DNA from 2 places in the Peribacillus sp. FSL P2-0133 genome. Region 2 is predicted to be linked to the other one. Evidence: riboswitches for the same ligand, from Rfam matches in the RefSeq annotation. Region 2 holds a riboswitch; the other holds the start of a gene.
The links. A riboswitch is a leader RNA that binds a small molecule or an ion and turns the genes downstream of it on or off. The one in region 2 is predicted to bind FMN.
Positions count from the first base shown of each region.

Region 1: another riboswitch for FMN. It lies ahead of ribE (riboflavin synthase); the one in region 2 lies ahead of MKY17_RS17995 (ECF transporter S component).

Region 1 covers NZ_CP150254.1:605,886-610,323, forward strand. The annotation lists gene megL (methionine gamma-lyase) at 339-1,514, shown strand; gene MKY17_RS02935 (TspO/MBR family protein) at 1,528-2,259, opposite strand; FMN riboswitch at 2,463-2,593, shown strand; gene ribE (riboflavin synthase) at 2,740-3,378, shown strand; partial or broken gene ribB (3,4-dihydroxy-2-butanone-4-phosphate synthase) at 3,397-4,035, shown strand; gene ribE (6,7-dimethyl-8-ribityllumazine synthase) at 4,115-4,438, shown strand, end outside.
Region 2 covers NZ_CP150254.1:3,759,666-3,764,103, reverse strand. The annotation lists gene MKY17_RS18005 (GerMN domain-containing protein) at 1-26, shown strand, start outside; gene serA (phosphoglycerate dehydrogenase) at 117-1,691, opposite strand; FMN riboswitch at 2,000-2,136, shown strand; gene MKY17_RS17995 (ECF transporter S component) at 2,301-2,882, shown strand; gene MKY17_RS17990 (ferredoxin) at 3,012-3,260, opposite strand; gene MKY17_RS17985 (helix-turn-helix domain-containing protein) at 3,551-4,438, shown strand, end outside.

The DNA of each region.
Region 1 (4,438 bases), 2.7 Mb from region 2:
GCCAATGCCCGTTAAGATTAAAAATTAAAAAGTTGCTCATTGTACAGAATTCCCAATACATGCTTTTCCACTTTCTGAATATGGTGGGATTCCCAGTAGAAAAGTGATTGTTTTTGCTGAATCAAATTTAACGATGGGTGCCTCGGCAAAAGGGCTGAAATGATCCAATAAAGCTCAGGATAATATCCCCTCATAGCATTTGATACTATAAATATTCGATTGTGAAATTATACTAAATTCAGGAGTTCATTAATGGGGGATAATCATGAATGAAAACGCTTCCTTTATGTGGTTTTTTGACATATGATAGCAATAGACATAGGTTAGGAGGAGACGGTATGACAGGAAAGTATAAACAGTTTGAAACGGCAGTCATCCATGAAGGATATGACTCGAAGAAGCATTTAGGAAGCTTGGCAACACCCTTATTCCAAACCTCAACATTCACTTTCGAAAATGCCGAGCAAGGGGAAAGGCGTTTTGCCGGTATGGAAGAAGGATACATTTATTCTCGCCTAGGAAATCCAACGGTACAAGTGCTTGAAGAAAAGATTGCCGCTTTGGAAGGCGGGGAAGCTGGCCTTGCTTTCGGTTCAGGCATGGCTGCCGTTTCAGCAGTGCTTTTTGCGTTAACAAAAACAGATGACCACATCCTGTGCTCACAGGGGCTATATGGTTGTACATTTGGCCTTCTGCAGCTAATGAAAAATAAATACCGCATCACACATGATTTTTGTGAAATGGATTCAGAAGAACAAGTAAGGAAAATGATCCGGCCGGAAACGACCTGTATATATGTAGAAACCCCGATCAATCCGACGATGAAAATGATTGACTTACAGATGGTGGTGAGAGTTGCGAAGGAATATAATGTGACGGTCGTAGTCGATAATACGTTTTCGACTCCCTACCTACAGAGACCGCTTGAATATGGCTGTGATATCGTCCTTCATAGCGCTACGAAATATCTTTGCGGGCATGGTGATGTCGTTGCAGGCCTTGTCGTCGGTAAGAAGGAATTCATGAATCAGGTAGCCGGGACTACACAGAAGGATATCGGTGGAATCATTTCACCATTCGATGCCTGGTTACTATTACGGGGGCTAAAGACCTTGCCTGTCAGGATGGACCGTCATTCGGCCAATGCAATGGCAATCTTTCAAGAACTTAAGAAACATCCAAAGGTGAAAAAAGTATATTATCCAGGTGATGAAGCTTCACCGGATCATTATATAATGCAAAAACAAATGAAACATGGCGGCGGCCTTATCTCTTTCGAACTGCATGGCACAAAACAGGATGCACAGGAATTCCTCAATAAATTGAAACTTATCAAAATTGCCGTAAGTCTAGGTGATGCCGAAACATTGATCCAGCATCCCGCTACCATGACGCACTCTGCCGTTCCTGAAGATTCACGGGAACAAATGGGCATCAGTGACCAGCTGGTCCGTCTCTCAGTTGGCCTTGAGGCTTGGGGGGATATCTGGCAAGATCTTAAGCAAGCATTTTAGGGTAACATATCCCTCATTTGTTCCTCCTATTATTAATGAAGATGGTGATGGATACGATAAAAGTGATGGCAGCCAGGATATAAGAAATGTCTGTGATTATCGGATAGGCGTCGCTATTTCGTATCCCGATGCCTATGAATGCCCAAACGAATACGAGAGGATAGCACCAATCCCGGTTTTTACCTGCAAAGACAAAGGCCAAGGCTGTTGCTGCAATCAGCAGGACGATCGTCCAGGTTATACGGGAAACCCCAAAACCGTCCCATTTGATATAGGTGAGGTAATAAGAAATGTCAGCTATGGCTGCAACACTTACCCAGCCTGTATAAACGGAAAACGGAAATAGGTCGAAAGCAGCATGCTCCACTTTTTTCATTCTGGTATAAATGACCATTAAAGTAGCCAAAAGAGCAATGATAATGAATACGGATAACAAAAAGCGTTCATAGTGCCAAGCCAAAAGCCAAGCGCCATTCAGGACACAGCTTAAAGCGAACCAAGGGAAGGATGCCTTATAAGCAGGGCTGTTTTGATGTTTACTTAAAAACTGCCTGAATACCGAGATGGCAAGCAAGAAATAGATCAAGCCCCATATGGAAAATACATAACCGGCAGGAGTGAAAAGGACATCCAGTTTATCGGAAATCTCTCCCGATGTTTGGCCGTTCAATGGCAGGAAATTGGCTAAAAAATTCATCGTGACGACGAACAGGTAGAAAATCAAGTTAATGATGGAAATAATCATGGGCTTCCTCCTTGTATGATTTGTGATCCTTCTAACCTTATTCCACATATTTAGCCTGGCTAACCTTTTCGAAGCACATCGGGGGTACTTGGGGGGGATTTTTCCATAAAGAGAGGAAGTTCCTGTAACAATTGAACCATTTAAGGTTAGAAATTTTACATCTTCACTTTATGGTGATAAAATATTCAAAGATTCATATTATTTTAGTCCTTCGGGGTCGGGTGAAAATCCCAACCGGCGGTGATGAAGAAATTCTAAGCCCGCGAGCCTGATAAAGGCAGGATTTGGTGAGATTCCAAAGCCGACAGTACAGTCTGGATGGGAGAAGGACGTGTGGAACCCAAGTGTATACGTATGCCTAATTTTTCGAAAATGAAATTATTAGGCTTTTTAGGTATACAATTTTTTTCACTCATTTCTCCTGCTAACTCCTTAGGTCATCCTAAGGGGTTTTTTATATTTTATAAAAGGGGGAAAAACATGTTTACGGGAATCATTGAGGATATCGGTACCGTACATTCCTTGAAAAAAGGAAAAAGCAGTATGGAGTTATCGATTCGTTCTGAAAAAATCCTTGAAGATGTGCATCTGGGGGATAGTATTTCAGTCAACGGGGTCTGCTTAACGGTAACATCCTTCACGAAAAGTTTGTTTACGGTCGACGTGATGCCGGAAACGGTCAAAGCTTCCACGATCCGGACGTTAAAATTGGGATCACCTGTTAATCTCGAACGAGCAATGAGTGCACAGGGAAGGTTTGGCGGTCATTTTGTTTCAGGTCATATCGACGGAACCGGAACGATCATAAAAAAAGAACGGAAAGAAAATGCCGTATATTATGTAATCCAATTGGAAGAAGGGCTTAGTACCTTCTGTATTCCAAAAGGTTCCGTGGCCATTGATGGAACGAGCTTGACGATATTTGGGATCGAAAGGAACCTTTTGACTGTATCATTGATTCCATTGACTCATCAGGACACCATATTGGGACAAAAAGCGGCTGGCGATATCGTTAACATCGAAAACGACATGATAGGGAAATATATAATACATCAAATGAAAAATGGCAATCCAAAACCAGGACTGAATTTAGAGTTTTTGGCAGAGCATGGATTCTAATAAAAGGGCGGTGTAATGATGTTCCATACAATAGAAGAAGCAATAGAAGATTTGAAGGCTGGCAAGGTAGTAATCGTATCCGATGATGAAGACCGTGAAAATGAAGGGGATTTTGTAGTGTTGGCCGAAAAGGCGACACCGGAAGCGATTAATTTCATGGCGACTCATGGACGTGGTTTGATTTGTACAACCATCACTGAAGAACTGGCAGCGAAATTGAAACTGCATCCTATGGTAGGTGAAAATACCGATCATCATGGCACTGCTTTTACGGTAAGTGTCGATCATAAAAGCACCTCTACAGGAATCAGTGCTTTTGAACGGTCCTTGACCATCCTTGAACTTCTTAATGATGATTCTGTCGCTGAAGATTTCCAAAGGCCTGGTCACACTTTTCCGATAGTCGCTAAAGAAGGCGGCGTATTAAGGAGGGCAGGACATACGGAGGCATCGGTGGATTTGGCGAAGTTATGCGGTGCCGCTCCAGCGGGTGTCATTTGTGAGATCATGAATGAAGATGGATCGATGGCCCGCGTATCCGATTTAGAAGTCATCGCTGATAAATTTAACCTGAAATTCATTACGATAGCCGATTTGATTCGGTATCTTGAACAAAATGATTCAATTGGGAAACAGGAACTTGAACTGAACATCCCGAAAGCTTGAAGGATTATTAGGAATTAAATCTTAACGTGAAAAAAATGATATTGTTTTTTAAAATTAGGAGGAATTGGACATGGGGAAAACTATTGAAGCACAATTGATCGGATCAGGATTGAAAGTCGGAATCGTGGTAGGAAGATTTAATGAGTTTATCACAAGCAAGCTTTTAGGAGGGGCATTGGATGGCCTTAAGCGTCATGGCGTTGATGAGAATGATGTTGACATCGCGTGGGTCCCGGGTGCTTTTGAACTTCCGTTAATTGCTAAGAAACTTGTGAATACAGGTAAATATGATGCTGTAATCGGTCTTGGAACGGTAATCAGGGGTGCCACTTCACATTATGATTATGTCTGCAATGAAGCAGCTAAAGGCATGGCTTCCGTTTCATTGGAAACA
Region 2 (4,438 bases):
CCAAAGCACCGAACCAAGTGAATTGATGGTGCGTTAAAAACACCCTGTCTATGGTTGGCAAAAGCCCCTTGCATTCACAGAAAAAGTGCCCGCGCTGGACGGGCACTTTTTTCTTCTTATAATGAGATACGGGCCATGAATGTAATTTCTTCTGTTTCCATTAAAAATTGTTTCATGTTGTCTTCTAATGGTAAATCAAAGCTCAAAACCATGATGGCTTCCCCGCCAGCTTCTTTTCGGCCAACCTGCATGGTGGCGATATTCACTCCGTGATCACCTAGGACCTTACCTACGTTACCGATTACACCAGGTTTATCGGTATGCTGGATATAAAGTAAATTCGGTTCTGGTTGAAAGTCGATTTTGAAACCATTCAAACTTACAATTCGAGAACCGTAATTTTCGATATAGGTTCCACTGATTGTTAATTCACGGTTGTCACCTTTTACTTTAAGGCTGATCAAATTCGAGTAACCTAAAGAGTCCGTAGAGATTTTTTCACCAACGGTTATGCCACACTCTTTTGCGATCAACAGGGCATTCACTTCATTGACTGATGCATCAACTCTTGATCTGAAAAAGCCAGAGATTAGACTTTTTGTAAGAATCGCTGTATCGAAATCCAATGATTCTCCTGCATACGTAACGGAGATTTCCTGAATTCCTTCATTCATGCACTGAGAAGCAATGGATCCCATTTGCTGAACAAGTTGATAGAAAGGCTGTACTTTTTCAAACACTTCTTTAGATATGGCTGGAAGGTTGATTGAACTTGAGACTGGGTTTCCTTCAAAATAGGTCAATACTTCTTGGGCAACCTGTACGGCAACATTTAATTGGGCTTCTTTCGTGGAAGCACCAAGATGCGGTGTAGCAATGACGCTATCCAGTTCAAGCAGTTTATGGCCAAGTGGAGGTTCTTCGACGAAAACGTCCAGTGCCGCCCCTGCAACATGTCCTTCTACTAACATTTCATATAAATCATCTTCGTCTAGAATTCCACCACGGGCGCAGTTTAGTACATATACCCCCTTTTTACAGGTAAGCAGTTTTTCTTTATTGATTAATCCTCTAGTATCATTCGTTAGTGGTGTATGAACAGTAATGATGTCTGCTTTAGGAAGCAATTCATCTAACGGCAGGGCCGTTACGGACATTTTCTTTGCACGATCGACAGTCAGGAACGGATCATAGACAATGACATCCATGCCAAACACTTTAGCACGTTTTGCAATTTCCCCTCCGATACGTCCAAAGCCAACTATACCTAATGTTTTACCACGAAGTTCAGTTCCCGTATATGAAGAACGTTTCCACTCCCCATTCTTCAGTGAAGCGTAAGCTTGCGGAATGTGGCGCATTAATGAAGCCATCATCGCAAATGTATGTTCAGCTGTTGAAATGGTATTGCCGTCAGGTGCATTAACCACGACAATCCCGCGTTTTGTCGCCGCGGGGATGTCTATGTTATCAACACCGACACCAGCGCGTGCTATAATTTTTAACTGCGGCATACGGTTCATTAAATCTTCCGATACCTTCGTTGCACTTCTCACAAGAATTGCATCGATCCGATCAAGTTCGTTTGCAGCTTCCTCTACGGTTTTCTGAATGAGATGAATATTGGATGCCTCTGATAGCGGTCCGAGTCCTTCTGGTTTAATGGCGTCTGCTACTAAAATCCGATACACGTCTAAACACCTTCCTAGGGAAAAGAATTATCTTAAATTTCAGTTAATTTTACAATTGAAATGCTGATTATGTCAATTTGGCTTAACTCGATGTAAGCGCTTAATAACATGATTATCATCTGATCATTTATTTAATATCGTGATATAAATGGCTTCGTCTTCGTTTGCATAGTATAAAAAAATTTTCGTTATTTGTTTTAAACCATTCACTGCGACGATCGATATTCATCCTAAACGCATCTACTGAGATAAAATGCTATCAAAAAAAAGGAATTTCAGATATAATGGGAAGTATAAAAATTTTATAGGTCTATCTTCGGGGCGGGGCGCAATTCCCCACCGGCGGTGATGAAGGAATTTCTTCTTCTAAGCCCGCGAGCCTTACAAGGCAGGATTTGGTGTGATTCCAAAGCCGACAGTATAGTCTGGATGGGAGAAGATGGAGGTTCCTGAGTGCGTTTCAACAGTTATTTGCTGAACGTTTGTTTGATGTAACCTTTAATTTATCCCTTTAATTCTATTGGAATTAAAGGTTTTTTATTGAGCATCAACATATTTTGGAACCCAAACCTCTTTTTCAGGTAGATCGGAAAAGAAGGAGAGAGAACTATGAATAAGAACAAAGTGAAAAAAACGGTTACACTTGCGATGATGGGAAGCATTTCTTATTTATTGATGCTTTTAAATTTCCCGTTTCCAGGATTCCCGCCTTTTCTAAATGTCGATTTTAGCGACATACCAGCACTGATGGCGGCATTGATTTTCGGTCCGATGGCTGGAATTCTAGTCGAGTTCATTAAAAACCTATTGGATTTAGTCATGACAGGGACCTTGACTGCTGTACCTGTGGGGCATATCGCTAACTTTATAGCCGGAATACTGTTTGTCTTGCCAACTTATTATGTATTTAAGAAAATCAATTCAAAAAAAGGGATGACGTTCGCTTTACTTGCGGGGACAGTTTCCATGGCAGTATTCATGAGTGTTTTAAACTATTTTGTCTTTTTACCGGCATATACCTTCTTTATGGGATGGGATGCAATGTCGGCGCCCGAGTCAAGAAAGTTCGTTACGACGGCAATCTTGCCTTTCAACGTGATTAAAGGCGTGCTCATCACATCTGTATTCATGTTGCTGTTCATTAAATTACAGACATGGATCAATAAGCAAATATTATATAAAAATGCTTAACGGCATTGACGATAGAAATGAAAAAACAACCGGATTTCCATATTCGGTTGTTTTTTATGTTTATGAGGAGATGTAATCCAACATTGGCCAAAAGAAAAAGCCATTCTCGATTGAAAATGGCTTGTACCGTTATTCGAATTTTAGTGCATCTCCGTCAAATGCCTCGTCAGCAACTTTAATGGAATCCGTTGGGCATCCTTCAAATGCATCCATCATGTCGTCTATAAGTACATCTGGAATTTCAACGATTCCCTCGTTATCGTCAAGGGTAACAAATGCAATCCCTTCGTCATCATAATCATATATATCTGGTGCCGCTGCTCCGCATGCTCCACAAGCTATGCATGTTTCTTTATCCACAATTGTAAATTTAGCCATGAATATAACCCCTCCTAAGTTGATTAACAACTGATAATCTTTTTATTTCAGATTATTATCTCTTTCTTATTGTAAGACCGAATGCCAAACTTTTCAATAGAAATTGTATTGATAATAACTATCATGTAGCTGAATGTCAACGAAAAACATCGAAATAATTAACTTGGTTCTCTCCATGGTTCGTCATTTAGTCACATAATTTCCCTTGTAATCATTAATAATAACGGCGATTTTTGCAGTTTTTTGTTACAATGGGGTTATTGGTTAAATGAAACAAGGATGTGAGTCCCATGAAGAATTATCTACAGGCCATCATTCTATATGCGATAAAAAAATTTCAAGGCGAACGTTCCATTTATGCTATATACCATATGCTGCAGGGTAAGAAATCGTCACAAACAATCCAGGATGCCCATTTATTCGGGTTAACTGATATTTTTGGGACAATACCCCGATTTACCCGTCAGCAATTAAATCAAAACATTGAACATTTACTTAAGCATGACATGATTAATTTAACGGATAAACCAGATGCGTATGAAATTAGTATGCAAGGTGAGAAAATGTTAGGCGATTACTTTAAAAGTAATCCTTTTCCGACGTATATAAATGGTTGGAAGTATCACAATATCACCCCGGTTTTCTGGGGAAGGTTAAACTTACTCATTCAAACTATATCTCATATTGTCCACAATGAAAGACGTTTTTATCCGATACAACGAAATCCCAAAATCCAATTCTTCGTAAAGGAATTTTTACATGTCCATCGTGAGGATCGAGCGGTGATTGCCCAACATCTATATGATGAATTGATATCCCTTTTAGAAAGTCAAAGTGATATGAAACGAGATATTTTCATTTTGAGGTTAACCGGAATAAACAGGATTGGACTTACGTTTGAACAGATTGCAAAAAGGAAAGATGTAGAAGAAGAGTATGTTCGCTTTACATTCCTTGACTCATTGCATCAAATGCTTGCAGAAATGGAAACGGGAAAGGATTACCCTCTCTTGTCCTCATTAACCAATGATTGGAAAAGAAGTGGGAATCCTCAATTGACACAATCTACAAATATAACTTTACGATACATCCAGGAAGGGAAAAATCTGGGTGAAATAGCTGAAATCCGCAGATTGAAAGTCAACACCATCGAAGATCACCTCGTAGAAATTGTCTTA